Regions from separate parts of the Clostridium sp. JNZ X4-2 genome, predicted to be linked through region 2. Evidence: riboswitches for the same ligand, from Rfam matches in the RefSeq annotation. Region 2 holds a riboswitch; each other region holds the start of a gene.
What was found. A riboswitch is a leader RNA that binds a small molecule or an ion and turns the genes downstream of it on or off. The one in region 2 is predicted to bind S-adenosylmethionine.
Positions count from the first base shown of each region.

Region 1 (12,786 bases), 690 kb from region 2:
TACACTTTATCAACTTTTTCATATCCTATATTTATTTCTTTAAATAAAACATGAATTGCAGACAGAATAGCTCCTTTGGCAAGTTGGACCTGTCTTATGTCTTTTTGTGTTATATACACACTGTCATCTTTGATTAAAGAAAATCTCTTTTCCCCATTGGCTTTTAAACTGGATTTATACTCCTCACTTATTTTTCTTGAAAATCTCCCATTTAACTCAATAATGGAGTTTTTTATAAATTGTGAAATTACATCTATAATTCCACTTCCACATATACTTTTAGGATATGTATCTCCAATGACTTTTAAATCTATACTGCCCTTTTCAATTTTAATCTTTTCTACCGCTCCATCTATGGCTATACTGCCGCAGCTTATATTCATTCCTTCAAGAGCTGGTCCTGCAGCACAGGAGCATGCCACCATTCCATCCTTAGAGCCAAATACTATTTCTCCATTGGTTCCTATATCCACCAAAAGACTTGGAGTTTTACTTTCAGATATTTTTGTAGCAATTACACCTGAAACAATATCCGCTCCCACATAGCTGGAAACACTGGGCATAATATATACAATACCGAAATCTGAAATCTTATTAAGCTTGAGAGAAGAAGCCTTCACTTCAAATCCCTTTCTAAAAACAGATGTATAAGGCGAAACAGCTATGGACTGAGGTTTGACTCCAAGAAACAGATGAAGCATAGTGCTGTTGGCAGCTACAACTACTTCATATATTTTCTTCGGAGAAATTCCTGATTTTTCTGCCGCCTGTAATATTAAGTTGTTTATCTGATTCACTATAAGTTCCTGGAGCTGGAATAAATTTTCTTCATTCTCCACATACTGTATTCTGGATATTACGTCTTGTCCATAAATACGCTGCGAATTTGCCGCCGCTGCAGTTCCAATTTCTTTTCCTGTATTTATATCCAATATGGAAACCACCACCGTAGTTGTTCCTATATCTACAGCCACGCCGTAGATTTTTCCTGATGTATCTCCAGTTTCTACACCTATTATATGATTATTGTACAATATTGCAGTTAACTTGTATTCCTCCTCTACGGCCTCTGGAAGATTCCTTATTATATCCAAATTAAAATTTTTATCAATGTCATATCCCACGGTATCTGAAAAACGCTTTAACAAAGTACGGTTATCGTCAAGTTTTGGCCTGGGCAGCTCAGTATAAGCTTTTGTTATGGATGGATTGATGCCAATGTCAACTTTCATTCCTGTTTCAAGAACCTGTATATCTTCCTGCTTCTCATAACTATTAGATATATCAACCTCCAGCTCTCCTGATATCCTAATACCACAAGCTAATCTTACACCATTGTCCAGCAAGGTCTCAGGTATAAATTTTCTTTCATTATCTGTAGGAGGTAATATATGCCTGCTTTTTATTTTTACTCTGCATTTTCCACAGATGCCCTTACCGTTACAGGGATTATTTATGATAATATTATTTTTTAAAGCTAGCTGAAGCAAATTTTCTCCTGGATCTGCATAAACTACTTTTTCTATGGGTTCAAATAGAATTTTAATTTTGTCCATTAAATGTTCTCCTTACCTTAATTTTCCCTTTCCATATTTTTTTACTGCATCCACCATAGCCTTTACATTTTCAAAAGGTATATTGGGAGACAGTCCACATCCTGGCATCACTATAGCACCGGTTTTAAACTTTAAACTGTCTACTATCTTTCTCACATTCTCATCTACTTCTTCAGGACTTCCAAGGAACAAAGTTCCACTTGGATCCACTCCTCCAGCTACGCAGTGTCTTCCTACAAATATTTTCTGGGATACACTTAAATCCACCAATTCCGAGAAATACAGAATATCTGCACCTGTTTGGGATACCTGATCAATAATGGGATATTCCCCTCCGCAGGGATGATACATAGCTATGGCTCCAGCCTTTTTAAAACCCTGCACTGACCTTGTTATATGCGGAAGAGCTCTTTCCCTGTATTGAGCCGGGGATAGACAGGAAGGAGAAGAAGTTGCATCCGGCATGAATATAAGATCAGCTCCTGCTTCCACCTGAAGTTCGGCATATTGTATGGATGCATCCACCACAACTTTGCACACTTTATCCACCAGTTCCGGATCCTTTTTCACATTGCTCATAAGACTTTCCGTTCCAAAAAGCAGGCCTGCAGTATTAAAGGGTCCTCCGCTTATACTTCCTATCATAATGTGATTTCCCACTTTTTTTCTTATAATCCTTATTGCTTTTAGAATAGACTGAACCAAATCATTTTTTCTCAAATCAGGAACTTTCAGGTTATCTGCATCTGCATGAGTCTTAATTATAGGATTTCTGATCATTGGATAGTCATTCTTAGGCCAGTACATATCCGCACCCAGGGCTTCATGTTCTCCTGTAGCAACAGAAAGCATGACTATATCAGATTTAAAATATTCCCACTGCTTATAATAGACTTCCGCCAATGCTTCTGAATCCAGCAAAAACTCTCTACTGAAATTTCTGTTTATAATCTGAGGAGCCAAAAGCGTTGCACTAAATACAGGAAGTCTATCCACAGCTTTCCAATTTACAGCTCTCAGAACCCTTTCCCTTGAAGTTAACTCACTCATATTTATCCTCCCCTATTGATTTATAAGATTCTTGGCCTTTCTTATAGCTGCCACTGCATCTACAGAGTACCCATCTGCTCCAATTTGATCACAATATCTCTGGGATATTGGGGCTCCTCCTATAATCACTTTTACTTTATCCCTTATTTTATCTTTCTTCAATAATTCTATTACCTTCTTCATATTCACCATGGAAGAGGTCATAAGAGCCGAAAGCGCCAGTATGTCAGCATTTATCTCTTTAACTTTATCTACAAACACCTGAGGGGACACATCCCTTCCCACATCATATATTTCAAAACCTGATGCACCAAGCATTATGGATACTATATTTTTGCCGATGTCATGGGTGTCTCCCTGAACAGTTCCTATAACCACCTTTGCCGGTTTATCACTTTTCTCCAAATTAAGGTGTGGTTTCAAAACATCAACTCCTGCCTTAAAGGCATCAGCGGATATTATAACTTCAGGAAGAAAATATTCCTGGCTTTCAAAATAATCTCCCACTACAGACATCCCTTCAGCAAGCCCCTTGATTATAGCCTCTGTTGGATCAATGCCAATCTCAATGGCTTTACCAGCGGACTCACCTGCCAATTCTTCATCTCCATCAACAACGGAAGCTATAAGCTTTTTAAATATTTCTTCTTTTTTGCTCATCTATAATCCTCCTAATTTTTTTTATAATATGGGTTAAATTCATTGGTATACACATCAGAAGTTTTAAGCCTGCCCTTCTTAAGATCACCATATTTTACGGACTGGTCAATCCAAAATTGTGCATCCTTCTCACTTACAAGTCCATGTTCCGGATACGCTGCGGTATAATAATCTGCATACTCATCCGGAACGTTAAATACTTTTACAAATATTTTTCCGGCTTCTTTAGGATTAGCTCTTGCCCAATCACATGCTTTAGCAATAGCTGTAGTATATTTTTTCACTATATCAGGATGCTTTTTTATAAAATCAGCACTGGTAAACTGCTGGGGCCATCCTTTCTGTTCTCCTGACACCTGGGTTCCATCAATAAGTATTCTGCCAACTCCTGTCTTTACTATCTTAGTGAGATATGGCGGTAAGACTTCTATTACATCTACACTGCCTGCAACGAGAGCAGCTTCTTCCTGGTCAAAAGACAAAGGTACCACTGTAACATCACTCTCCTTTAATCCCGCTTTCTCTAATAAATTTAAAAGCTGATAGGAATGAGGAGTAGTAGCTATTTTTTTGCCTTTTAAATCTTTAATACTCTTTATGGGACTATCAGCACGCACTACATAGCCCACAGAAGGATTTTTAGGTGTAGAGGCCCATCCAGCAGCAACTGCCTTGATTTTCACACCTTTAGCAATGGCTAAAGTGATGCTTGAAGCGCTTGTCCCTCCAAAGGTATTTGCACCTGATGCAACTGACGTAATCATATCAGCCTGGGATACAGTCCCTGTAAATGTTATTTTTATTCCCTGTTCTTTGAAGAATCCCTTTTGATCTGCAATATACACAGGATCTGAGAACAATAACTTTGGATACTTGATTTCAAATAATTCCTTGCTGTTTGATTTGCTCTGGGACACATTCTGCTTATTTCCACAAGCAGTAAAAAGTCCTGTGGCCATTACAAATAGTAGTCCTAGTGAAACAATTTTTTTCTTTAACATTTTAATTCCTCCTTTGATTTTATGAAATTTATTTAAATAATTTACCTATTCTGTGGTTTCTTCTTCCTTCCAGAAATAAATAAATTTTTCAAGCAAAGTAACAATCCACGTAAGTATAAGTCCTATAATTGATATGACGGCTATAGTGGCATATACATAAGGTATCTGAAAAGTCTGTTGGGAATATGATATAAAATACCCCAATCCTTTGTTGGCCCCCAGCATTTCTGCTGCAGTCAGCATTATGATAGACGTGCTGGCGCTGAGTTTTAGTCCTGTAAATATATAAGGGCAGGCCGCAGGCAATATAACTTTTTTTAGAATCTGGAGAGAAGAGCATCCCATGGATTTGGCCGCTTTTATCAACAGTATGGGAGTACTTTTCACACCGTCTATGGTATTTATGAGCATAGGCCATACACATCCCCAAAATATAATTAGTACTTTGGAAGTCTCACCCACTCCAAAAAATATTATAAAAACAGGGAACAATGCCAGTGCAGAAGTTTGTCTAAAAAGCTGCAGTACAGGATTTATATATACTTCTACCACCTTAAATCTCCCAATAAATAAACCCAGTGAGATACCAACCACTATAGCCAGACCTAATCCTTCCAGAGAGCGTATGATGCTTATTTTTATATGCTCCAGAAGTATTCCTTTTACGAAAATAATAGTATAAAGTGAAGATACAACCTCTGAAAAAGGAGGCAATAATGCACTGTCCACTATGCCAATTCTGGGCAAGACTTCCCATATAGCTAAAAAACCTATAATAGATGTTAAATTTCGAGATGCTTTTTTTAGATTTATTTTTTTTCTATCATGCTTCATACTGTGTTCCTCCTGGTTATTATTTCTTACAAATTAAACTCCAGCTGTATTCTTTTATAAAATTATCCATATAGTTATTCCAATCAATAATTACCATAATTTTATATTACTATTTTGGTGTATGTATGATCTTACAATGTATTTTTAAATGAATTGCTAATAATTTTATACTTTTTCCTACTTTGGTAAAAAGTACATCTAACTATATATAAGAGGTATTTCATAAAATTTATACAACAATAAAAGGCCAAATTTAATTTATTACAGATAGATTATATATCCTATAATAAATTCAACTTGACCTCTAGTTTTCTAGTCGGTACAAATTAATTAATACAATAAAAAACTTCCTGTGGAGAAACCACAGGAAGTCATATCCTCTCGTCTCTCATCTTTCAGGGTATACCTGCTGGAATTAGCACCATTGAATAATAAATATATTCAGGTTGCCGGATATCATAGGGCCAGTCCCTCCATCACTCTTGATAAGAAATTTTGCATTTATTGAATTTTAATTTATGTATATGATATAACTTTTAAAATGCTTTGTCAACAACAAATTTTTTATTATCTGTATCATATTGATCATTAATACATTTTTCCAGCAAAAAAGCTGCTGCGCCTACTGAAACTGCATTTTCTTTAAAATATCCGTGCTTTTTTATTGAAATACCTTTAGGAATATACTGTGTACATGTTTCATAAAACGTTTGGAAATCCACCAAAGATCCGCTTAATATAATACATTCAAGATCCAGCAAATTTATATAGGATTCTATACTTTTACTCAATTTTGATGCAGCATCCAAAAGAAGTTTTTGAGACAGCACACTATTTTTTATATAACTAAAATACACTTTGTCAAAATCAATACTGCCATTTATATTTTCGATCATATGTTCAAATGCATATTCATTGTCCCCCGCTGATCTTATAATTTTTCCCTGAACAATTGCTGCCTGTTTCAATCCAACTCCACAATCAAAATAAGCTAAACTCTTGAATTGCCTCCCTGCTCCGTACAAATACTCTGCAGTAACCGCAGAATTCGAACAATTCTCACTAATTACACTGCACCCTATTTTTTCTTCAAGTATCCTGCCTATATTTTCATCACTCCAAAGATTGGTCTCAATTGCAAGTCCAATTCCTACAAGCTGAAGAAACTCCAAATTCAATTCCTCATAAACACTCTTCATAATCTGAAGAATTTTTTCTATGACTTCACTGCAGGAACTGCTAAAATCAATATAAAAGCTTTTTTTATAAAAAATCTCCATTCTCAGGTTCACTATGGATACCTGTGCATAAGTACTGCATATACCTATACCCACAATATAAAACCTGCACACATTTACATCATACAACACAGGTTTCCTTCCCCCTGTAGACTCTCCAACACATTTCCGCACCAGAATGGATTTTTGTTCAAGTGGATTCATTATGCGATTTAATGTGGTCAACTTCATTCCAGTTTTAAATAAAATTTCATTTTTAGTCATAATTCCACTTTTTTGTATTAGATTGAATATTTTCTTTTCCTCAGGTTTTAAATTCCTAAACAATTCATAGCTGTTTATCATAGTTATCATACCTTTTGCCATTATTGTATATTTTATACTCATAATAAAATATAGCCTTAAATTAAGGTATGTGTCAATAGTAAAATAACCTTTCAAATTTTTGTAATTGAAAAAAGAAAATTATTGACAAGATTATTTTAATTGTGTTAGTATTTAACCAATTAAATACTTAATTCTTATCAAGAGAGGCAGAGGGACTGGCCCTATGATGCCCGGCAACCTGATTATTTTCAAAGGTGCCAATTCCAGCGGGTTATATTATTTGCCTGAAAGATGAGAAACTTGAAGAAAAAGCTTTCTTGTACTTATGGCAAGGGAGCTTTTATTTTAATAATAAAATGTTTTTACCAAAATGGTCAAAACATTTTGTGGCATAAATTTTTTATTCTAGATAATAAGGAGGACATCATGAACATAGAAATCAATGGGAAAAATAAAGATATAAGGGAGGGATTAACTGTAACAGAAATTTTAAAAATAGAAGACGTAAAAATGCCGGATATGGTTTCCGTACAACTAAACGATGAATTCGTGGACAGAGCCAATTTTGGCAGTACTATTCTAAAAGAAAACGACAAGATAGATTTCCTGTACTTTATGGGAGGTGGAAGCAGTGGATTTTAGCGAGGATCAGATAGAAAGATATTCAAGGCACATAATTCTATCCGAAATAGGTGTGGAAGGCCAGGAAAAACTTTTAAACTCCAAAATCCTCATTATAGGTACAGGCGGCCTTGGAGCACCCGCCGCCATGTATCTGGCTGCTGCAGGAATAGGAACCATAGGCCTTGTAGATGGTGACGTAGTGGATCTTTCAAATCTTCAAAGACAGATAATACATCAGACAAAAGATGTGGGAAAAGCTAAAGTCCAATCTGGAAAAGAAACCATAAACGAACTAAACCCTGATGTAAATGTAATAACATATAATGAGCTTGTAAGCTCCAGCAATATTCTGGATATCATAAGGGATCAGAACTATGATTTCATAATAGACGGTACAGACAATTTTCCAGCTAAATTCTTGATAAATGACGCATGTGTTCTTTCAAAAAAACCATTTTCACATGGGGGAATAATAAGATTTCAAGGACAGCTCACAACTTATATACCTGACAACGGTACTCCCTGCTACAGATGTATTTTTCAATCACCGCCTCCTGCAGGAGTTGTTCCAACCTGCAGGGAAGCAGGTGTTCTGGGTGTGATGGGGGGAATCATAGGATCTCTTCAGGCAACAGAAGCTCTCAAGTATATACTTGAAATAGGCGAAACTCTTGCAGGATATCTTTTGACCTACAATTCACTTACAATGGAATTCAGAAAAATAAAGGTGTCCAAAAACAAGAACTGCGGCATATGCGGTGAGCACCCCACAATAAAAAAGCTGATAGATTACGAACAGGCAGCTTGTGATCTCAAAACAGCAAATTGAACAGGTGATAATTATGATATATATATACAAATTGCAATATGAAAAAATCTTAAAACAGGCCAGGGATGAATTTCCCAATGAATGCTGTGGTTATCTTGGAGGATTGAATTCTGGAAAAGACATTTTTATTAAAAAAATATACTCCCTGACCAATACAGATCACAGCAGTGATCATTTTTCCATGGATCCTGCCGAACAATTCAGAGCTGTAAAGCTTATGAGAAGCGAGAAATTCAACATGATTGGCAATTATCATTCTCATCCTTATTCACCTTCCAGACCATCTGAAGAGGATAAAAGACTTGCTTTTGATGACAAAATATTATACGGAATTTTATCTCTTGAAAAAGAGGAACCAGTATTTAATCTGTTCAAAATTGACAAAAATAAAAATGTTGAAAAGATCAAGTATAAAATAGTTTAAAAAGGAGTGAGATATTATGATAAATATAAGTGAGGATCACTATAAATCAATAGAAGACATAAAAGAAAAATCACAGCAGTATTTAAACAATGCAATAGATCCTGTGAGATTCAAGGCTTTTAGAGTTTCCATAGGCGTATATGAACAGAGGAAAAAGGAAACCTACATGGTGAGAACCAGAATACCCGGAGGAGTTATAACTTTAGAACAATTCAAACGCATAAGTGCACTTGCGGAAAAATATGCAAAAGGTAAATTGAAATTCACCTCCAGACAGGATATTCAATTTCAAAGTGTGGATTTAAAAGATGTCTATCCAATAATAAATTCCCTTATAGAAGTATGTATCATAACAAAAGGCACCGGTGGAAATACCGTTCGAAATGTGGAGTGTTCTCCCCTTTCAGGTGTTTCCACAGATGATGTCTTTGACGTAACACCTTATGTAAAAGCAGCCACCAATTACCTCATAAAGGATCCAACCACCATGAACATGCCCAGGAAATACAAGATAGCTTTCTCCAATACTCCAGAAGATACAGGCAATGCCACCATATCGGATCTGGGTTTTATTGCAAAAACAGCAGGCGGCAAAAGGGGCTTTGAGGTATATGGAGCCGGAGGATTTGGCGGAAGCCCCAGAGTTGCTATAAAATTAAGTGATTTCATACCGGCAGATGAAATACTATATTATATACAGGGTCTTAAAAATGTATTTGAAGCTGAAGGAGACAGAACCAATAAAAACAAAGCCAGAATAAGATTCATCCTCATGAGACTGGGTGAAAAAAAATTTATTGAAGAACTAGAAGGTGAAATAAACAAACTAAAGGAAAAAGGCGGTTTCAACATACAGGTGAATGAAAATGAATTTATACTGCATCCTGATGCCAAAATTGTCCAGGACGTAAAAGTGGATGAAAAACTTAAAAATGTACTGTTTCCACAAAAGCAGGAAGACTACTATTCCGTCTATGTTCATCCTCAAAGCGGAAATTTAAAAGTCAACCACTTGAATAAAGTACTTGCTTTTATAGAAAATTTGGATTATGAAACATCCATCAGGGTAACAAATACCCAGGGCTTTTTTATAAGAGACCTGAAGAAAAAAGATGCTGAAGCTCTTATAGAAATAACAGGCAGCTTTACTTCCCTATACAACATAGACAACTCTGTAACCTGCGTGGGTGCTTCCACCTGTCAGCTCGGATTATGTCTTTCACAAAATCTATTAAAAGCCATAAAGAAGGAATTTGAGGGTGCATCATCTCAAATAAAAGCTGCACTGCCAAGACTGTTTATATCAGGCTGCCCGAATTCCTGCGCCCAGCACGAAAAAGGAGCTCTGGGTTTTCACGGCAGAGCTAAGCGAACAAAAAACGGCCTGATTCCAATGTACTCCATATCCTTTGGGGGAAAAGTGGGATCAAATATAGCCAGAATGGGTGATACTTACGGAGATGTACCAGCAAAGAAAGTTCCCCTGTTCATCCATGAACTTGCAGAACTAAAAGTGAATTCCGGATATGAAGATTTTTATGATTTTCTGGATAACAAATCATCGGATATAAAAACTCTAATAAACAAGTACACTGATGTGGATAAATTTGTTGAAGACACAGATGTCTACTTTGATTTTGGAGCCTGCGAGAAATTTTCATTAAAGGGCAGAGGACCTGGAGAATGCAGTTCCGGTGTAATGGATGTTATAAGACTGGATCTGTCAAATGCCAGATCTTCCCTTGAAAGGTATAAGGACACGAAACAAAATTCCGATTTGTACTCTTCTGCACTGTCTTCAGCCCGGGCCCTTCTGGTACTCAAAGGAGTGGATTCAAACAAAGACAGAGAGATATTTGAGGAATTCAATAAGAATTTTATAGAGACGGGCTATGTTAAATCTTCAATTAAAAAGTTTTTTGAAGATCTCATAGATTACAAAATAGACGCTGCAAACAATATATCCGGCAAAGCTTCAGAAGTGGAATACCTGTACAGCAAAGTGGATGCCATGTATAAATCTTTAAACGGGAAATTGGAAATAACACTTCCAAAAGAAGAAAATGTGCAGTCAAAGCCCCACAATGAAGATAATGGCGGAGTCAACGGTCATGATAAAATCGGGAATCTTAAAATTGTGAATTTAAGAGGAGTAAAATGTCCTATAAATTTTGTAAAGGTAAAAGTCGAACTTTCCAAAATAAAATCCGGACAAAAGCTGGGATTTTATTTAGATGACGGAGATCCTATAAACAATGTTCCCCAAAGTGCAGAAAAAGAAGGACACGAAATAATTTTTACAGATACCAATTATGATGGCTACAATTTACTGGTTTTACAAAAAAAATAACGTGAATTCAATGAAGGGTGGTATGCCTGTTACATACCATCCTTCAAATAAATTGCTGGGAGTGAAACAATGAAATTCAATACCAAGCTCATACATGATAATTTAAAATTTTTTGGAATAAGAATAAAAAAATTTTCCAGGTAAATTACCCCGGTCTTGTTTGGCATTTCATAATATTATACTTTTATACTTCTTGAATATTTAAGAAATCCATTATCCATATTCAATCTCAAGGCTCCCATTTCATGGAGATATTCCACATAAGACTTTAACATTCTCTCTATAAGAGCATATTTATATTTGTTTCCTACATGAATCCCGAAATCTTTAATAACAACTTTCATTATATCCTCCATGGTCATGAATCCTTTTACAATACTACATATCTTTTCTGCCCTGTTTTTATAAAAACATATATTATCAGCTATAAGTTTTGAAATATCATCAAATACCCCTCTATGAGCTACTATATATTTACTGTACTTTAAATCATAAAGCTTGTTCTTGCTCTCTAAGTCCACTGTAAGTATATAGGCATAAGGCATTTTGGCCCCTTCCATAACCTCATAACTTATAAGACTATCCCCCAAATATGCAACCTCATCTGGAGTTACAATACATATATGTGCAGGGCTGTGTCCCGGTGTATGGATGATCTTAAACTCAATGCCGCACATTGATACTTTATCTTCATTATCCAAAATCAGTATATCGGTTTTACAAATCATACTCCCAAAATGCTCCTTTATTTCTGAAAGTGTCTGACTGTTGTAATAAAGTTTTAAATTCATGGCGGAACTGCATATAAGTGCTTCATATGCAGCCATGGCAATAATGCATCCATATTTCTCTTTCAGATAAGCATTATTTCCCACATGATCTACATGGGCATGGCTGCATATTATACCGGACACGTTGAAATGGTTTTTTTCCAAAAATTCCTCTATTCCCTTTCTTTCACCTTTGGCCCATCCAGTATCCAGCATTATGATTTCTTTATCATTGATTTTATAAAAAGGTATGTATGTCATTCCCGTATCAATACAAAATGTATTCCCTCTTACTTTTTTTGCTTCCATATATTATCTTTAGCAACAAAGTGTTATATCAAGTTCACAAAGTCACTAAATACCCACTCCCCTTCTTTATATGTACTAACTATTGGTAAATGTATAGATAAATCTGCAATTTTTTAAGCAATATAAAAATTATAACATCAATACTTGTAATTTCAATGGTAAATCTTATTTTCTTTGTTAATACACTTTTTTTCACCATAAAAAACCTCAGCAAATAAAACACAGCTCCAACCTAGAAATAAGTTGGAGCCTTTATATTTACACAAGTAGAATAATACTAATTACTATAATAAAGGATTTATATTTCCTTTATTGTATTATATAGTACTTTCTTCATAGTGGTTACAAAGTAGAATGAAAAAGAATACTAGTTTTATCCATCAGTCAAAATTGTCAATTTAATTTCACTGCTTCAATTTATCTGCAGAAATTTATGAATACTTAATAAACCATATAATTTATAGTTGTATAATATATATTGATGTAAATAAGGGAGATGGAATTATATGGTAAAACATAATAAGAAAAATATAATAATAATTACAGTATCAATTATATTCTTATTTTCTATTGGGTTTATTAGTGGTGCACAAATATCTGTTAAAGAATCAAAGGTTATAGGTTCAAATTCTCAAACTACCAAACCACAAAACCATATGAATAAAAGGGAAAATAAGGTTCCGCCTATTAATTCAAAAGATTTAAATGCATTTAATCCTTATAAATCTGATGGAAAAAAAGTAGTATATTTAACTTTTGATGATGGACCTTCCGCAAACAATACACCTAAAATATTAAACATACTGAAAGAGTC
Region 1 covers NZ_CM142685.1:911,949-924,734, reverse strand. Annotated here, with positions in the region: gene ACYUJ6_RS04335 (ASKHA domain-containing protein) at 1-1,556, opposite strand, end outside; gene ACYUJ6_RS04330 (uroporphyrinogen decarboxylase family protein) at 1,569-2,606, opposite strand; gene ACYUJ6_RS04325 (corrinoid protein) at 2,619-3,266, opposite strand; gene ACYUJ6_RS04320 (ABC transporter substrate-binding protein) at 3,278-4,267, opposite strand; gene ACYUJ6_RS04315 (ABC transporter permease) at 4,313-5,101, opposite strand; SAM riboswitch class I at 5,487-5,593, opposite strand; gene ACYUJ6_RS04310 (transcriptional regulator) at 5,638-6,726, opposite strand; SAM riboswitch class I at 6,858-6,964, shown strand; gene thiS (sulfur carrier protein ThiS) at 7,093-7,308, shown strand; gene ACYUJ6_RS04300 (HesA/MoeB/ThiF family protein) at 7,298-8,119, shown strand; gene ACYUJ6_RS04295 (M67 family metallopeptidase) at 8,133-8,543, shown strand; gene ACYUJ6_RS04290 (sulfurtransferase TusA family protein) at 8,560-10,893, shown strand; gene ACYUJ6_RS04285 (MBL fold metallo-hydrolase) at 11,070-11,972, opposite strand; gene ACYUJ6_RS04280 (polysaccharide deacetylase family protein) at 12,479-12,786, shown strand, end outside.
Region 1: it holds a riboswitch for S-adenosylmethionine, as region 2 does, so the genes downstream of both, thiS (sulfur carrier protein ThiS) here and ACYUJ6_RS07825 (methionine ABC transporter ATP-binding protein) in region 2, are expected to answer to the same signal.

Region 2 (5,739 bases):
TGTCAACCATTTTCGAAAATGTCCCAAAATAAGTGAAACATTAGCACCAATAATCAATTGGTGCTCTACTTATTTTAAGTCCTAATTTTAGGTACACTAAACATACCTACTGCTTGATATTTTTTTAAAAAAATGCAGAGGTCGTTTTTGAATCTATTTATTTTAAATTAACATTAGCAAGTCTTACTTGCCCTATGCGCTTGCTTTTCTAGATATGCTTGGAATGATGCTTGCTTCCAAGGGTGACTCATTGGTGGCAGGTAGCGCTTATGTTTTTTAGGGTTATCTTCTACAAAATCAAAATTCTTTGACTTAGTTTCATGAACCTGTAATTCTTCTAAACCATATATTTTATTGCCTACACTGACGTATAAACCATCATTAAAGGCTTTTATAACTAAGGCATCAGTACCTTTTCTAAAGTAAATAGGATGGTTGTTGGCATCAACAAGTTTATAATACTTATTATTGAATTTTACACAATGTCCACAATCAATCTTACGATCTGCTAAAACAGCAAGTGTTAAATTAATTTTATCAATAGATGGTTGTTTTTCAAACACAGATTTGGTATGATTGATTTCAAGAGCAAATTTGGTATTGAATTCTTTTATGTAGTGATTCAAGAATTCATTTGCCTGTTCCAGGCTTGTTACACCTGCTAGCTCAAGTTCTAAGGGTAATCGTGATTGTAATGTTTGGAATAGGCGTTCTACACGACCCTTTGCTTGAGGGACACTACTAGTTTTAATTTCAATACCTAATTGTTTGCAGGCATATCCAAATTGTGTAAAGGTATCCTCCTCTGTAGTTGGAGCTTTCTTTTGTTTGTATTCAAATACAGTTCTTCGATCAGTGAATAACATATATGGGATACCGTATTGTACAAGAATCTGATTCAATACATTGTAATATCCTTTCAGGGTTTCCTGTTCATCAAAGTACCCGCCAACAATAGCACCAGTTGAATCATCAATGGCTATGTGGAGCTGGGATTTAGTGTTTCCAAACCAAAGATGTAAAGATGCATCCATCTGGATCATTTCACCAAAGTAAGCACAACGTGGTCGGCGCGGATGAGCGTCTTCAATAGCAATAATGGATCTATCAATTTCTAACTTATCGTCTGTGGATAAATTGGAACTTTTTTGTTTCTCTAGTAATTCCATTTTCACCCTCATTTTCGTAACACGACAGGCTTTGGGAGATATGATATGTTCAGCCATAAGGATTGTGTTAATAGTGCTAGGAGCAATAGAAATGCCTTCATAAGCAGCTAAAAGCTCAGAGTAGTGTGTAAAGTTTGCTCCATGATATTTAGTTTGATATAAATCAATAATTTTACGTCTAGTCTCTTCTGAAAAGCAATTGATAGGCTTGCGGCCTTTATTCCCGTGGACAAAGAAATCCTTGCCCTTAGCACAATATCCATTTACCATTCTATTCACATGTCTAACAGAACAATCAAGACGAATAGCAGCAGCTTTCTTATTACCATTGGTTTCTACTAATTTTTTAATAATCTTATATTTAAAATCTTCTTTCATACTTAATTCTACCTTTCTAATTATGTCCACCTCATTTCTTATTGTCATGAGGTATATTCTAACATTATTTTTTATTTATTTGGGACATAATCGCAAATGGTATACTAAGACATTATCACAAATCAATCATAGTCAATAATAAAAAATTAACATTACATATTGACATAATAAAAATAAGTTGTATAATCTAATTTATAAAATAAATTCGTAAAAATCAAATATATCCTTATCAAGAGAAACTGAGGGACTGGCCCTTTGAAGTTTCAGCAACCACATATATGTGATGGTGCTAAATCCAGCAGAACATTGTTCTGAAAGATGAGGAAAGGCATAAAAACCCTTTCACGGGTTTTTTTTATGCCTCTCAACCTCTTCTTTGTATGAAGAGGTTTTTTATTTTATATATGAAATTACTGTAAAACTGCAATATATGGTTAAAAAAATTGACTGAAATTTTAAAGGAGGAAAAAGGATGATATGGCTAAAAAATATCAACAAGATTTATACGAGTAAAACTAATACAGTTGAAGCTTTAAAAAACATTAATCTTCACATTAAAGCTGGTGAAATTTTTGGAATTATAGGATATAGTGGAGCTGGAAAGAGTACTTTAATTCGTTGTATAAATTTATTGGAACAGCCAACTTCCGGAGAAGTAATTGTAAATGGAAAGAATTTAACCCGTTTATCTTCAAAAGAACTGAGAAAAAGTAGAGAAAAAATTGGAATGATATTTCAAAATTTTAACCTTATGAAAAACAGAACGGTATTTGAAAATGTGGCTTATCCTTTAAAGAGAAAGGGTTTGAGTAAAAAAGGCATAGAAAAAAAGGTGCTGGATCTTTTAAAACTGGTGGAACTAAGTGACAAAATAAATGTATACCCTTCACAGTTAAGCGGTGGACAAAAACAAAGAGTTGGAATTGCCAGGTCACTGGCAAATGACCCTGAAGTGCTTTTATGCGATGAAGCAACATCCGCTTTGGATCCACAAACAACTCGGGCAATTTTAAAACTTTTAAAAAACATCAATGAAAAATTAAAATTGACAATAGTAGTTATAACCCACCAAATGGAAGTTGTGAAGGATATATGCCAAAGGGTTGCAGTAATAGATTCCGGTAAAATAGTGGAGGAAGGAAATATTATAGATATATTTACAAATCCAAAAGTTAATATAACAAAGAAATTTATATCCTCATTATTTCACTATGAAAAAATCTACGATTTCCTTAAAGAGGGAAACTCTGTAGGTGAAATAGAAGAAATAACTGAAGAGGAGAGTATTGTTAAAATATCTTTTACCGGGCAAAAAACAGGTCAGGCTTTTATTTCAAAGATTTCCAGAAGGTTTAAAATAGATGCCAGTATATTGTTTGGAAATATAGAGATAATCCAAAATGTACCTATAGGAAACTTAATAGTAAAATTAAGAGGCAGCAACGAAGGAGTAGATAGTTCAATAAGGTATTTAGAGGAAAATAATATACATGTGGAGTATGTGAATATTAAAAAAGATGATTCAAAACTAAAAGTTGGAAATAATTAAATTTCAAACATGAAAATTAAAAAAATTATGAAGGTGATAAATAATGATTGAATTTTTAGGAAAGATAGCACCAAATTTGGTGAATCTATATCCTGAGATGATAAAAGCAATATTTGAAACTTTTTATATGGTAGCCATTTCAGGAATCATATCAACAGTAGTTGGAACAGTAATGGGAGTTACCCTGGTTGTTACAAAAGAAGAAGGCATACTGGAGAATAAGATTATTAACAGTATACTTGGTAAAATAATAAATATTTTCAGATCCATACCGTTTATTATTCTCCTGGCAGCTATAATTCCTCTTACAAGACTTTTAGTAGGTACTACCATAGGTACGAAAGGAGCACTGGTGCCGCTTATATTCGGGTGCACTCCTTTTATTGCCAGGCAAATAGAATCAGCACTGCTTGAGATAGATAAGGGGGTGATTGAAGCTGCACAATCAATGGGTTCAAGTCCTTTTGAAATAATTTTTAGAGTAATGCTTCTTGAAGGGCTGCCTGGTATTATCCATGCTCTTACAATAACAATTATAAGCCTTATTGGATTATCTGCCATGGCGGGTACTGTAGGGGGAGGCGGACTAGGAGATTTTGCCATACGCTATGGATATCAATATTTTCAGACAGATGTTATGGTGGCCACAATAATTGTACTTTTAGTTATTGTAAATCTTATTCAACTTGTAGGAGATATTTTATCAAAATTGACAGCACATTAATTTATAGACTAGGGAGGTCTTGAAAATGAAAAAAATTATAGGATTATTTTTAACAGTTATATTGTCTCTTGGAGTTTTGGCAGGCTGCGGTTCCAGCAATAGTGCTGGACAAACTACCAGCAATAAGAAACAGGTGGTGAAGATAGGCATAACGGGTGATGATCACAAGATTTGGGACAAAGTCAAACAAAACCTGGCAAAAGAAAATATTGATCTGCAGATTGTAAGCTTTGCAGATTATGTACGTCCTAATCTGGCACTTTCCGATGGAGAAATTGATTTGAATTCATTTCAGCATTATGCTTATCTGAATAAATTCAAAACAGAACACAAACTGAAGATCAGTGCTATAGGTGAAACTGTACTTGCACCCCTTGGAGTGTATTCAAATAAAATAAAATCCATTAAGGATGTTGCAGAAGGTGCAAAAATAGCTATTCCAAATGATCCAACAAATGAGGGCAGAGGATTGAACCTGCTTCAAAGTGCTGGCCTAATAAAATTAAAAGAAGGAATTGGCCTTTTGCCAAAACTTCAGGATGTAACTGAAAATCCAAAGAATATTCAATTTGTAGAACTTGTTGCTACCCAGATTCCAAGATCACTTCCAGATGTGGATGCAGCAATAATAAATAGTGGAGTAGCTATAGATGCCAAACTCAACCCGGTTAAGGATTCAATTTATCTGGAAGATGTATCTAATAAAAATGCAAAACCATATATAAATGTAATTGTGGCCAGAGACAAGGACAAAAACAATGCTGTTTACAAAAAAGTAGTTAAGGCTTATCAAACTGATGAAATAAAGAAACTTATAAAAGAAACTTATAAAGGATCAGAAATTCCTGTTTTTTAAGCTTGGTTAAAAATTGGAGATTTAAGATATGTTTGAAATTTAAAAATATTATTTTATGGAGAAATATTGTTTCATTAAGGCATTTACTTGTGAAGAGGATTTAGATAAAATAGATGTTATATAAATTACAATAGGTAAAAATAATATTAGCAGTATTTGGAGGAGTTTATTATGAATAAAAGTTTTGCTACAAAGCTAATTCACCTTGGAGAACAAAATCCGGAATCCATTTCTAAATCTAAGACTTTACCTATCTCTATGACTTCCGTATTTGCTTTTGATGATGTAGAAACATTGGATGAAGTTTATGAGGGAAAAGCCAAGGGATATGTGTATTCTAGAAACGGGAACCCGGTTCATGATGCATTAAAGGAAATAATGTGCAGTGTTGACGAGGGAGAAGATGCCCAGGTCTTTTCATCTGGAATGGCAGCTGTTTCCATGTCAATTTTATCTCTGGTAAAGTCAGGAGATCATATAATAGCAGACAATGTATTATACGGTGGAACTTATCAATTCCTTAAGAATGAATTGAGTAAATTCAATATAGACGTTACTTTTGTAGATACCATAAATGAGCCCATGGAAAAATATTTTAGGCCCAATACAAAATTGGTGTATGTGGAAACTATATCAAATCCACTGATGAAGGTAGCTGATTTAAGGGCAATATCTAATATGACTCACTCTCACAATGCAAAATTAATTGTGGACAATACTTTTGCCACTCCTATAGTATGCCAGCCTATAAAGTTGGGCGCTGATATAGTGGTATACAGTGCAACAAAGTATTTGTGCGGTCACAGTGATGTAACTGGCGGAATTGCAGTTTCAAATAAAGAACTTACCCAGAACATAAGAAATATAGGGGCGCTTTATGGTCCCATGATGAGTCCTTTTGATGCATGGCTTGTTATAAGAAGCCTTAGAACTTTGGAGATTAGAATGATACAGCACTCTCAAAATGCTATAAAATTGGCAGATTTTTTGGAGAGACATGGTAAAGTGAAAAAAGTTTATTATCCTGGACTAAAATCTTCACCTTCAAGGGAGATAGCCAGCA
Region 2 covers NZ_CM142685.1:1,609,805-1,615,543, forward strand. Annotated here, with positions in the region: gene ACYUJ6_RS07820 (ISNCY family transposase) at 174-1,547, opposite strand; SAM riboswitch class I at 1,771-1,872, shown strand; gene ACYUJ6_RS07825 (methionine ABC transporter ATP-binding protein) at 2,020-3,096, shown strand; gene ACYUJ6_RS07830 (methionine ABC transporter permease) at 3,140-3,820, shown strand; gene ACYUJ6_RS07835 (MetQ/NlpA family ABC transporter substrate-binding protein) at 3,846-4,676, shown strand; gene ACYUJ6_RS07840 (trans-sulfuration enzyme family protein) at 4,848-5,739, shown strand, end outside.

Region 3 (12,786 bases), 650 kb from region 2:
TGAGTTAATTTATCAAGTGGTGGATGAATTCTCCGTTATTTTTCAAGAAAACAATCTTGAACTGGAAGACAATATAATTTCTGAAAATTTAATGGTGAATATAGATGTAAACATGTTCCTAAGGGCCCTTAACAATTTATTTTATAATGCACTGGAATATAGTGTAAAACCATCTAAAGTGAATGTAGCTCTGGGTAAAGAAGATGACAAAGCTGTAATCTCCATAAGCAACAGCTGTAAAGATTTAAATGAAGAGAACATAAAGATGATTTTTGAAAGATTTTACAGAGCTGATAAATCACGGTCAAGCCCGGATAACAATTCGGGGCTTGGGTTATCCATAGCTAAAAGTATAATTGAGCATCATGGAGGAAAAATAACTTCCTTATACAAGGATGACAGAATATGCTTTAAAATATCCATGTCAGCGGAGAAAAATAAAATAAGGTTAGGGTAAATAATGGTTAATATTGCAGCTGATAATTTAATACCATTTATTTTGATTGTACGAATTAATAAGGTAGATACTTCTGTTATAAGAAGATCTACCTTGAAAAACTTTTTGCTTATTCAGTTTTTATTCCTAATTTTTAAATTCTTCTTCTGTTGGAGCAGTCCGTTTGTTGATGCCAAGAACAAAATAGCCTATAGTAACGATGATGCAGAATACAGCTCCAATCAATAAAGACATTTGCGTTTCGGAGTTAAAACACATACCAATTAAAACTAAGCAAAGATACACTACTACAATATAGTTGCCATATGGGAAAAACTTTGACTTAAAAGGGTGTGCTGCCATTTCGGCTGCATGTTCTTTTCGAAATTTTAATTGACTGATGCACAAAACAAGCCAGGGAACCATACCTGGAAGAACGCTGGCACTATAGATATAAACAAATAATTTAGAATTTGGATAGATATAGTTTAAAACTACACAAAACAGTAAACAAAGCAAAGTTATTTTAATAGCATTTGCTGGTACACCATGTTTGGTTACCTTGCCGAGAAATTTAGGAGCTTGACCATTTCTTGACAAAGTATAAAGCATACGTCCACAGCTGTAAATTCCGCTGTTGCAGCCAGACATTGCAGCTGTCAGCACTACGAAATTTATGATACCAGCAGCAGAGGAAATCCCAATCTTAGCAAATGTCAGAACGAATGGACTGCCAAGAGTACTGATTTGATTCCATGGATAAATAGTTACAATTACAAATATAGCACCAATGTAGAAAATTAATATACGCCAAATTATATTTTTTGTTGCTTTTCTCAATGTGTTTTTTGGATCCTGTGCTTCGCCGGCCGTGATACCGATAAGTTCTACACCTTGATAAGATGCTGTTACCAGACATAAGGCAAATAACCAACCTTTCAAGCCACCAGCGAAGAAGCCGCCGTTTGCTGTAAGATTTGTTAAACCAATGGCTATACCATGATTGCCCAAGCCAAAAAAAATCAAGCCAAATCCCACTAGGAGCATAGCTATAATTGTAACAATCTTAATCAAAGAAAACCAAAATTCAAATTCACCATAGAACTTAACTGAAGTCATATTAGCAGCAGCTATAATACCTACGCCGATTAAGGCCGGAATCCAGGACGGTAAAGTTGGAAACCAATAATTCATATAAATTCCGATGGCAGTAATTTCCGACATGCCTACAGCTATCCACATAAACCAGTAACACCATGCTGTTATATAGCCAGCCCAAGGGCATATGTACTTTTTTGCATAATTTGCAAAGGAACCAGTTAGTGGTTCAAGATAAAGCATTTCTCCCATAATTCGCATAACTACATACATCACCATGCCGGCCACTCCATAAGCCAACAGTACTGATGGCCCAGCCCATTTGATTGTGCTAGCCGATCCCATAAACAGGCCTACACCAATTGTACCGCCTAAAGCAATTAATTCAATATGACGTGCTTTTAGGCCCCGTGATAATTCTTTTTTTTCCACTTAAAATATCTCCCTTCAAGATGTCTATTCTTATCGGTATTATACATTAAAAGGATATAAATTTCAAATTTATCAAAATGAAACTAGGATATCATTATGAAATGAAAATAATCTCATAATGATATATTTTGCACTTTTGAATTGATTTGAGCAATGCAATTTGTGGATATTTTCATATTAAGAGGTATGTAGTGCTGTATTGACAAGATTTCTGTACATATTGATGCTTTTGGCACGAATATTGCTGCTTAAGTTAATTAAAATCACTATACATCAAGTAATTCTTATTTATACTCAGGATGACAATGAGTTTTACATATATGTAGGAAAAAAGATTTAGTATAAAATGAAAAGTTTTTAGATAGGAGGAAATTTGATGGAAACAATTATTCAAGATTACTGGGACAATAGGGCGGATACATACAGTGAAATGATAAATGAGGATATGAACAGTTTCAAGAGAAAGTGCTGGAGTGAAATTATCAGTAATAAAATGGGAAATAGAAAAGATATAAGGGCATTGGATATAGGTACAGGCCCTGGTTTTTTTGCAATAATCATGGCACAGATGGGATATGAAGTAACTGCAGTAGATGGTTCCTGCACAATGATCAAGGAAGCCCGGGAAAACGCAGAAGTGGCAGGAACAAATATAAATTTTATAAAAGGAGATGTGGAAAATCTCAATTTATCTCCAGAGAGGTTTGACTTGATTATAAGCAGAAATGTCACCTGGACATTGAAAAATCCGGTTAGAACCTATGAAAATTGGTTTAAACTTTTAAGGCCAGAGGGGAAGTTAATTATATTTGATGCCAATTGGTATCTGAGATTGTCATGTCCTGAACTTCAGGAGCAATATGTAAAGGATATGGATGAGGCCCTGAAACTGGGCTATGATTGTAAAACCTATGAAAAACAGAGGAAAATATGTGAAGATATTGCAAGGGATCTTCCCTTGACTTATGAATTACGTCCTGCATGGGATGAAAAGGTATTGATGAAGTGTGGGTTTTCAAAGGTTGATCTGGAAAATGATATTTCAGAGAAGATATACACTGAAGAGGAAAAAACGGCCTATAGAAGTACACCTATGTTCAGCATATGTGCCTGTAAATTGTAAACAAGTATACTCATATTGAAGGGCATTACTAAGAAGGGGTGACAAAAACAAGTTGCAGAAATACATATTGAAAAGATTGATATATTTAATTCCGATTTTATTTGGAATTACATTTTTAACATTTGCCCTGACGTATTTTTCACCGGGTGATCCTGCAGTGCTTATGCTAAATGCCACAGGGGTAACTCCTTCTCCGGAACTTGTAGAGAAAGTGAGGGGTGAATTGGGACTTGACAGACCTTTTCTGCTTCAGTATTTTAGCTGGCTGTCCGGTGTGATTAGAGGAGATTTTGGCATTTCCTACAAGTACGATAGGCCGGTGCTGGATTTAATATTCGAGACACTTCCGGCTACTTTTAAACTTGCGGTGATGTCCATGATTCTGATGCTGCTCATAGCACTTCCACTTGGTATTTTATCTGCACTTTATAAAAACAAGCTGGCTGATTATGTAATAAGAACTGTATCATTTTTTGGCATATCCATGCCTGGATTCTGGGTTGGCTTATTGTTAATGTATATATTTTCATTGAAGTTAAAAGTTTTACCGGTTATGGGTGACTCAGGATGGACAAGTATTATACTGCCCTCGGCAACTTTGACTGCTGCAATGGCATCAAAATATACAAGGCAGCTGAGGGCCTCCATACTGGAGGAAATATCCCAGAATTATGTAGTTGGCGCCAAGTCGAGAGGAATTGGTAGATGGTGCATATTGCTGAAGCATGTACTCAAGTGCTCTCTTTTATCAATTATAACTTTGCTGGGTTTGTCTCTTGGATCACTTCTTGGAGGAACAGCTATAGTTGAAACTATTTTTTCCTGGCCAGGAGTGGGGAAACTTGCGGTGGAGGGTATATTTACCAGAGATTATCCGCTAATACAGGGATATGTGGTGTGGATGACATTGATCTATGTATTTGTCAATCTTGCTGTAGATATTTCATACTACATTTTAGATCCTCGTATCCGATTGGAAAAGGGGGCTTGATATGAAGAGATTTGAAACATTTTTAAAGGATAATAAATTGTTTGTATTTCTCTGTATACTGGCATTGACTTTGATTGCGGCAGCTGTCACAGCACCTTTCCTGGCACCTAATGATCCCTTTAAAACCAATATGGCAAATGCTCTTCGGGGAAGAGACGGCAGGTTTCCACTAGGTACGGATAATCTTGGAAGATGCATTTTTTCGAGACTGCTCTATGGAGGTCAGGATTCTCTGAAAATGACTTTCAGTCTTGTTGTATCCGTATTTATAGTTGGCACGGCGGTGGGAACAGCAGCGGGGTATTTTGGAGGACTGGCCGATAATATTATAATGAGATTTTCCGATGTTTTTCTTGCCTTCCCTGGAATTATTTTTGCCATTGCAATTGCAGGAGTGCTTGGACCTAGTTCTATTAATACAGTTATAGCTTTGATTGCAGTAAATTGGGTAAAATATGCCAGGGTGAGCCGGAGCCTGGTCATGGCTGTAAAGGAAAAGGAGTATGTTAAATTGGCAAAAATGGGTGGTGCCAGAGAATATCAACTGATCTTGAAATATGTAGCACCCAATATAATATCACCTCTTGTGGTAATGGCCACCATGGATATAGGTACTATGATGCTTGAAATATCCTCCCTGTCATTTTTGGGACTGGGTCCCCAGCCGCCTACTCCAGAGTGGGGTTATATGCTCAGTGAAGGCAGAAATTATATGCAGACCTCACCAGAGCTTATGATATATCCCGGCATTGCCATATTTATAACCGTCATGATATTTAATTTACTGGGAGATAGTATGAGAGACATACTGGATCCTAAAAAATAACATTGAGGAGGACTTAGTGAAAATGAAAATAAAAAAATATCTAGCAGTTATACTTTCAATGATTTTTTTATGTGCAGGTTTTATAGGGTGTAAAAGTGAGAGGACTGCTGAAAAAAGTGACAATGGACAATCAAAAAATATTGTATTTGGAGTAAATCAGTTTCCCAGCAATCTGGATCCGGCAGAAGGATTCAACGGCTGGTTTGTTTCCATGTATGGTGTAGGAGAGACACTGGTGAAGCTTGATAAAAATATGAAAATAGAACCACTGCTTGCCGATTCATGGAAAAGAGTGAATGACTTGACCTGGAAGTTTCATATTAAAGATGGAGCTAAGTTTCAAGATGGTACACCTGTTAACGGTAAAACTGTAAAGGCTTCTCTGGAAAGGTCACTGAAGTTAAATCCAAGAGCAGAGTCAATATTACTTATAGATTCTATAACAGAAGATGGTCAATATGTTAGTATAAAAACAAAAACCCCCTATGAGGCATTTTTGGGAAACATTGCAGATCCCGTTGCCATAATAGTAAATACCAGTGCTGCAAAGGATACATTTACCAAGGCTCCTGTGTGTACAGGACCTTTTAAAGTTAAATCCTATGTTCCAGATTCAGAAGTGGTGGTGGAAAAGAACAAAAGCTATTGGGGAGATGAAGTCAAGATAGACGGGGCAACTTTCAAGTATATCAAAGATGCCAATACCCGGGCAATGGCGCTTCAGTCAGGAGAAATTGATGCGGCACAGAGTATTTCAAGCCACAACATATCTTTATTTGCTGATAAGTCCAAATACAATATAGATAAGATTACCAGCCTGAGAATAATAATGTCCTATGAAAATCTGAACAATGAATTTTTGAAGGATCCTGCAGTCCGCAAAGCCATAGCTCTGGGAGTGAATAGAGAATCCTATGCCAAAGATGTTTTAAAAGGCACTGCTGAAACTGCAGTTGGACCTTTCCCTAAATCCCTGCCCTTTGGAGAAAAAAAACTTAAGGCATATAAATATGACAAGGATGGGGCAGTCAAACTTTTAAATGATGCAGGATATACGGATACTGACGGAGATGGTATAAGAGAAAAAAATGGGAAAAAGCTGGAATTGAACCTGGCATTTTATACAAGCCGTTCCGAGCTTCCGGTAATTGCACAGGCAATGCAGTCCGAGCTTAAGGAAATGGGCATAGCTGTTAAACTGCAGTCCTATGAATCAGTAGCCAATGTGCTTAAAAGCGGCAGCTTTGATCTCTGCTTGTATAGCGTGAATACTGCAACATCGGGAGATCCACAGTCTTTTCTGGAATTGTATTTCAAGACTGGAGGAAGTGAAAATTATGGTAAATACAGTAATACTGAAGTGGATTCTCTTATTGATAGGCTAAAAAATGAAAAAGATACTCAAAAAAGAAATGATATTGCCATAGATGTAGAGAAAAGATTGCTGGAGGATAATTCCAATATATTTTTAGTTACGCCAATGCTTAATCTGGTAAGCAAGAGTAATGTGAGAGGGCTGACAATGTATCCTGTTGATTATTATCTGCTTAACAGCAGTGTGAGTATAAAATGACAAGTAAAAGTATATTGGATATAAAAAATATATCTATAAAATACGGAGAACAGGCACCTGTGGTGGAAAATTTAAGCATGACAGTTAAAAATAAAGAAATAGTTGGAATTGTAGGTGAAAGCGGCAGTGGAAAATCCACGATTATAAGGGCTGTACTTGGACTTTTGCCTGCAGGAGCAGCTGTTTCCTCAGGAAATATAATTTTTAAAAATGAAGATATTTTCAATTATTCTGAAAGAAAATGGAGAGAAATACGGGGAAACAGAATGGCAGTGATATTTCAGGATTCAGGCGAATTTTTGACTCCTGTAAAAAAAGTAGGGAATCAATTTGTAGAAACTATAAGGAGTCATTTTCGTATTTCAAAAAAAGAGGCTTTTGATAAAGCTGTTTTCATGATAAAAAAAATGGACATGGCAGATGCAGCTGCTGTAATGAATTCATATCCCTTTCAGCTGAGCGGCGGTATGAAACAGAGGGTTGCCATAGCCATGGCCATGGTTATGAAACCTGAACTTCTTCTGGCAGATGAACCTACCAGCGCTTTGGATGTAACTGTTCAGGCCCAGGTTGTGAAGCAGATGGCTGAACTCAGAAAGAATTTTAATACAAGCATAGTGCTGGTTACCCATAACCTGGGAGTAGCAGCTTATATATGCGATAAAATAGGAGTAATGCAGGAAGGAAGGCTGGTGGAGTGGGGAACTAAGGATCAGGTGATAAATAATCCAAGAAACAAGTATACTATGGAATTATTATCGGCGGTACCTGAATTGGAGGGATGCGATTTTGGAGGAAAAGAAGCAGCCTATACTGGAGATTGAAAATCTTACAAAACAATTTGAAATGGAGGATAAAAGAAAGCTGACTGCAGTGAATGATGTTAGTTTGAAATTGTATAGGGGAGAGTGCCTGGGACTGGTTGGAGAAAGCGGCTGCGGTAAAAGTACTCTGGCCGATATGATGGTTCATCTTGAAGAACCTACTTCTGGAAAGATTATTTTTAAAAAGCAGGATATTACAAATTTAAGAGGAGAAAAATTGAGGCAGAACAGGAGGAAAATTCAGATGATATTTCAAAACATCTCTGAGACCTTCAATCCCCGGATGAAGGTCTGGGAAACCATAGTTGAGCCTCTTTTGAATTTTAAACTCATAGATAAGCACAGTGCCCGTAAAAAAGCGGCAAAGCTTCTTGAAACAGTTGGCATGAGTGAAAATTTTGCAGATAGATATCCCCATCAGCTTAGCGGAGGACAGCGGCAGAGAGTGGCAATAGCAAGGGCGGTATCCTTAAAACCTGAAATTATAGTATGTGATGAAGTCACTTCAGCCCTGGATGTTTCCGTACAAAAGCAGGTTCTTTCTCTCCTTGCGGATCTGCAGAGGAAAGAAAAATTGTCCTACATTTTTATCTGTCATGATCTGGCAGTGGTAAAAAATATAAGTCATAGGGTTGTGGTTATGTATCTTGGAAAAATTGTTGAAATTATTGACAGCTGCAAACTCACTTCAAGTGCATGCCATCCTTATACAAAAGCCCTGCTGTCATCCGTGCTGTCTGTTAAAAAAGCTGATAACAGCAGAATAGAAATAATTAAAGGTGAGCCGCCAAGTCCTTCTTGTCTACCTCCAGGATGCAGTTTCAGCTCCAGGTGTGAAAGATGCGGTGATGTATGTTTGAAAGAAAAGCCTGAATTAAAAGTAATAGGAAAAAGTCATTTAGTGGCTTGTCACTTATTTGATAAATAATGTATAGGCTGCGTACATATTAGGGAAGAAAGGAGTTTTGTTTTATGCAAACAGTAAGAGCAGGAAACATGTCTGCTAAAACAGGAGAAAAGATATCAGAATATGTAAATGTGAAAGGAACAGAAATAGACCTTCCGGTTACAATTATTTGCGGGGAAAAAGAGGGAAAAACTGTGTTTATCTCCGGAGGTGTGCATAATGCAGAATATGGAGGAATAGAGACAGCTATCGAGCTGGCCTCTGAGATTTTGCCCTGTCAATTGACGGGAAATCTTTAGGTGGAAGTTTAATCTTTGTATCACCTAGGTGTGGAATCCTGCTGCTTTATATGGCACTTTTGTCTTCGGTATCACTGGTAATATGGTCGGCTTTGTATAAATACAACAAGGTCTGCAGAATAGCTGTATACAGTTTTATGATACCTGTGTTTGGAGTCATATTATCGGCCATTTTACTTGGAGATTCCATATTGAAGGTGAAGACTCCGGGAGCATTGGTTTTAGCCTGTATTGGTATATGGATTGTTAATGGTAATGAAAATTAATATGGAATTATACTCAGAATATCTATTTCTTCATGTAAATATTTATATTTTTATATATATTTGACCAAGAATGCTTGCAAAACATTACTGTAACATTATTTCGTTTTGAGCGCTCTTTTACTATTTCAGCCATGTTGTGTCCTATGTAATCTGTAAGAACCATTACTAAATCCATATTTGATGGAATAATTATTTTTCTGTCACCCTTTTTTCTCCCAGTTACATGTATTATTTTATTAAATCCATTTTCTCTTAACTTGTTTTTTATGCTTGCAATTCTGTCTCCGCCCACTACTAAAATCCCCATTAGTTATACCTCCAATTTGCATTTTATTTTTATAATATAATTAAAAAAGCTATTTTCCTTTAATAAGAAAAATAGCTTTTGATAACAATTTTTTAAAATTAGCATTTTTCTTATCTTTCAAAGTGATCCAATTCACTTTGCAGGAATTAACACCGGTACATATAATATGTCCGGTTGTCGGGTTTCAAAGGGCCAGTCCCTCCACCGCTCTTGATAAGAGAACATTATTAAATTATATAAATTTTATTGTACTACAATGTGATTCACAGTGCAAATAAATATTGAAAATTATTTTTACCAATACAGATTTCATGATGTTTAAAATGATGGTGAGGGAAAAGTGGACTAAAGGGATGAATTAGGAATTTTACAAATTCTCATAATAATACTATGAATTTCTATTATATGCTTCTTTGAAATGTATAAACTAATATAGAGGAGATGATATTTATGTCTAGAAGAAATAAAATACTGGTTCCGGAAGCTAGAATTGGTATGGAAAAATTAAAAATAGAAGCAGCCAGGGAACTGGCTGAAAAGAACAGAGATCCTAATGCAGTAAATAATTTTTCCATAGGCGGACAGATGGTTAAAAAAATGGTTGAAAAATATGAAAAAAAATTAAAATAATATTAAAAGCCCGTCCCAAGAGGATAGGGCTTTTTAACTTCATTCAATTTATTTATAAATGTGAATCAAGTCAGCTGGAAAATAATTTTGATTTTTCAGTTACCTTCCATTGTTTTTTCAATGTTTAAAATAAAATCACTGGCTTTTATATCTAAACTTTTGCAGATTCTAAAAATGATATTTAAAGTAGGATTTCGCTTCTGGCGCTCGATCATGCTTATATAAGTTCTATCAATATTACATTTGTGAGCAAGATCTTCCTGTGATAATCCACATTTTATTCTGCGGTTTTTTAAAGTTATAGCAAGTGCACTTTCTAATGTCACGTAAACCACCTCTCAAATTTAATTTTAAAAAAAATGTTGCAAATTGTCATCATACTATAGTCTACAGCAGAGAATTTTTGTGATATAATTTAAAAGTGTTTTGAATTATAAGCTTTAATTTGTTATTTATTAAGAAAGGCGGTTTGAAATTTACGTGATGGATGATAAGGTAAACGATTTAAGAGAGAGATTGCATAAATTAATTGAGGAAAAGGCAGATTACAGGGAAATATTAAAGGTAAGCCAAAAATTAGATAAATATATAAATCAAGTCCTGAAAAGTACAAGCAGTTAATTATATAAAAAAGCGGAGATCTGCCTTTTTTGAGGTATAGGCAGATAGTGAATGTACTGGATTCAGCAGCAGGCAGCGGACTTGTCAAAAATAATGTTAAAATAGTGAAAGGCCTCATCTCAAAAAGATGGGGCTATATTTCAAATATAATATCTTAATCAAATCTTAATGGGTTTGATAAGTGTTTCTTTAAAAATAAATACTACAATTTAATTATAATGAAAATTAAAAAAATAAGGAGATATTTTACATGAAGAAAAAATATAAAATTTTAATTATAGTATTTATATTGTTTATTGTGGGTATGGTATCTTTAAATGTATTGAGAAAGCCCAACACGGCATTAAATAAAGGAACTGCTGGAATTGCTGTAAAAGTGACGCCAGCAGATTGGAAGGTTAGAAAATTAGATAAACTGCCACAGTTAACCTCAAGTTTTAAAAACAGTAAAGTAATGGATTTACGTTCAAAGGATCTATCAGAAGCTGATATTGGTGGGAAGGAAAAAGAACTTTTAAATTCAAGTTTTGATAGTAAAACAAAATGGCCCCAAAATATCACATCAGTTTTTTTACCTGAAAAAATTATGTCATTAGGGAAAAATCCAGGACTTGGGATAAGGACTGTCCATAATTTGGGAGTAAATGGGAAAAATATTGGTATTGCAATAATAGATCAGCGTCTTCTTGTAAATCATGATGAATATAAAGATAATGTAAAATCTTATGAAGAGCTCCATTGTGGACGTGAGACTTCAATGCATGGAGCTGCAGTAGCTTCAATAGCTGTTGGTAAAAAAACGGGTATTGCTCCAAAATCTGATTTGTATTATATAGGGCAAGATCCTATTGATATATGCCAAAAATCAAAAGCCAATTTTAATTACACTGCTCATGCCATAAACAGAATAATAGAACTCAATAAAAAATTACCTCGAGGTAAAAAGATAAGGGTTATTTCCATTTCAATAGGATGGGGCTCAAGAGATGTGGGTTATAATGAAGTGGTAAAAGCGGTGGACAGGGCCAAAGAAGAAAATATATTTGTAGTTTCATCATCACTTAAAGATACTTATGGATTTAAATTTAATGGGCTTGGAAGAAACCCTCTGTCTGATCCTGATGCTTCTTCATCTTATACTCCAGGTTTATTCTGGCAGAACGAATATTATGAAGGAAAATATAATTTGAATAATACATTGCTTATTCCCATGGATTCAAGATGTACAGCAAGTCCAACAGGATACAAGGATTATGTTTTCTACAGGGAGGGTGGTTGGAGTTGGTCAATTCCTTATATAGCGGGTATTTATGCTCTTTCTTGTGAAGTGAAGCCGAGTATAACTCCCGATGAATTTTGGAGGACAGCACTAAAAACCGGAAGTACCGTTAAATTTGGTAAAAATAGTAAATTATGTAGTTCAGCTAAGATAATTAATCCGCTAAAATTGATTCAAAGTTTAAAAAACAATTCATGAGAATTTTCTATGTTATAATCCTGATAAATAAATTCAGTAGATAAATTTACAAAAACATATTGACAAAGGCAGAATTATTGCTAAAATAAAATTAGCACTCAAGTGATATAAGTGCTAACAAAAAACATTTAAATACTTATCAACTCAAGTATTATTTAAGTTAATACATATTAGATATATTAGATATAATTGAATTGAAAGGAAATGATAGAATGGCTGTAAAAGAATTTAAGGCAGAATCAAAAAGACTGCTTGATTTAATGGTTAACTCAATTTACACAAATAAAGAAATATTTTTAAGGGAACTTATATCAAATGCCAGTGATGCAATTGACAAGAGTTATTATAGGTCACTTGTTGACGAAAATGTCAGTTTCAACAAGGATGATTTCTATATCAGAATTACTGCGGATAAAGAAAAAAGAACACTTGCAATTACCGATACAGGTATAGGTATGACAGAGGAGGAACTTGAAAATAATCTTGGAACTATTGCAGAAAGCGGTTCTTTTGCATTTAAAAGTCAAAATGATATAAAAGACGGAGTGGATATCATAGGTCAATTTGGAGTTGGATTTTATTCTGCTTTCATGGTATCTGATGTAGTAACTGTAAAAAGTCGTTCCATTAATTCGGATAAGGCATATAAATGGGAATCAAAAGGTGCAGATGGATATAATATTGAGCCTTGTGAAAAGGAAACCGCAGGTACTGAAATTATATTAAAGATTAAAGAAAATACTGAAGATGAAAAGTATGATCAGTTTCTAGATGAATATAAAATCAAATCATTGGTTAAAAAGTATTCTGATTTTATAAAGTATCCAATTAAGATGATGGTAAAGAAAAGCAGACCTAAAAAGGATAATGACAAGGAGCAGGAAGATTATTTTGAGGATGAAACTTTAAATAGTATGGTACCTATCTGGAGAAAAAATAAAAATGAATTGAAACCTGAGGATTACGATCAATTCTA
Region 3 covers NZ_CM142685.1:2,253,022-2,265,807, reverse strand. Annotated here, with positions in the region: gene ACYUJ6_RS10850 (HAMP domain-containing sensor histidine kinase) at 1-457, shown strand, start outside; gene ACYUJ6_RS10845 (amino acid permease) at 584-1,966, opposite strand; gene ACYUJ6_RS10840 (class I SAM-dependent methyltransferase) at 2,343-3,089, shown strand; gene nikB (nickel ABC transporter permease) at 3,142-4,080, shown strand; gene nikC (nickel transporter permease) at 4,082-4,906, shown strand; gene ACYUJ6_RS10825 (ABC transporter substrate-binding protein) at 4,929-6,479, shown strand; gene ACYUJ6_RS10820 (ABC transporter ATP-binding protein) at 6,476-7,303, shown strand; gene ACYUJ6_RS10815 (ABC transporter ATP-binding protein) at 7,269-8,231, shown strand; gene ACYUJ6_RS10810 (hypothetical protein) at 8,276-8,509, shown strand; gene ACYUJ6_RS10805 (EamA family transporter) at 8,485-8,775, shown strand; gene ACYUJ6_RS10800 (DUF2325 domain-containing protein) at 8,798-9,082, opposite strand; SAM riboswitch class I at 9,190-9,302, opposite strand; gene ACYUJ6_RS10795 (small, acid-soluble spore protein, alpha/beta type) at 9,533-9,712, shown strand; gene ACYUJ6_RS10790 (helix-turn-helix domain-containing protein) at 9,808-10,038, opposite strand; gene ACYUJ6_RS10785 (aspartyl-phosphate phosphatase Spo0E family protein) at 10,196-10,333, shown strand; gene ACYUJ6_RS10780 (hypothetical protein) at 10,363-10,491, shown strand; gene ACYUJ6_RS10775 (S8 family serine peptidase) at 10,584-11,810, shown strand; gene htpG (molecular chaperone HtpG) at 12,023-12,786, shown strand, end outside.
Region 3: it holds a riboswitch for S-adenosylmethionine, as region 2 does, so the genes downstream of both, ACYUJ6_RS10800 (DUF2325 domain-containing protein) here and ACYUJ6_RS07825 (methionine ABC transporter ATP-binding protein) in region 2, are expected to answer to the same signal.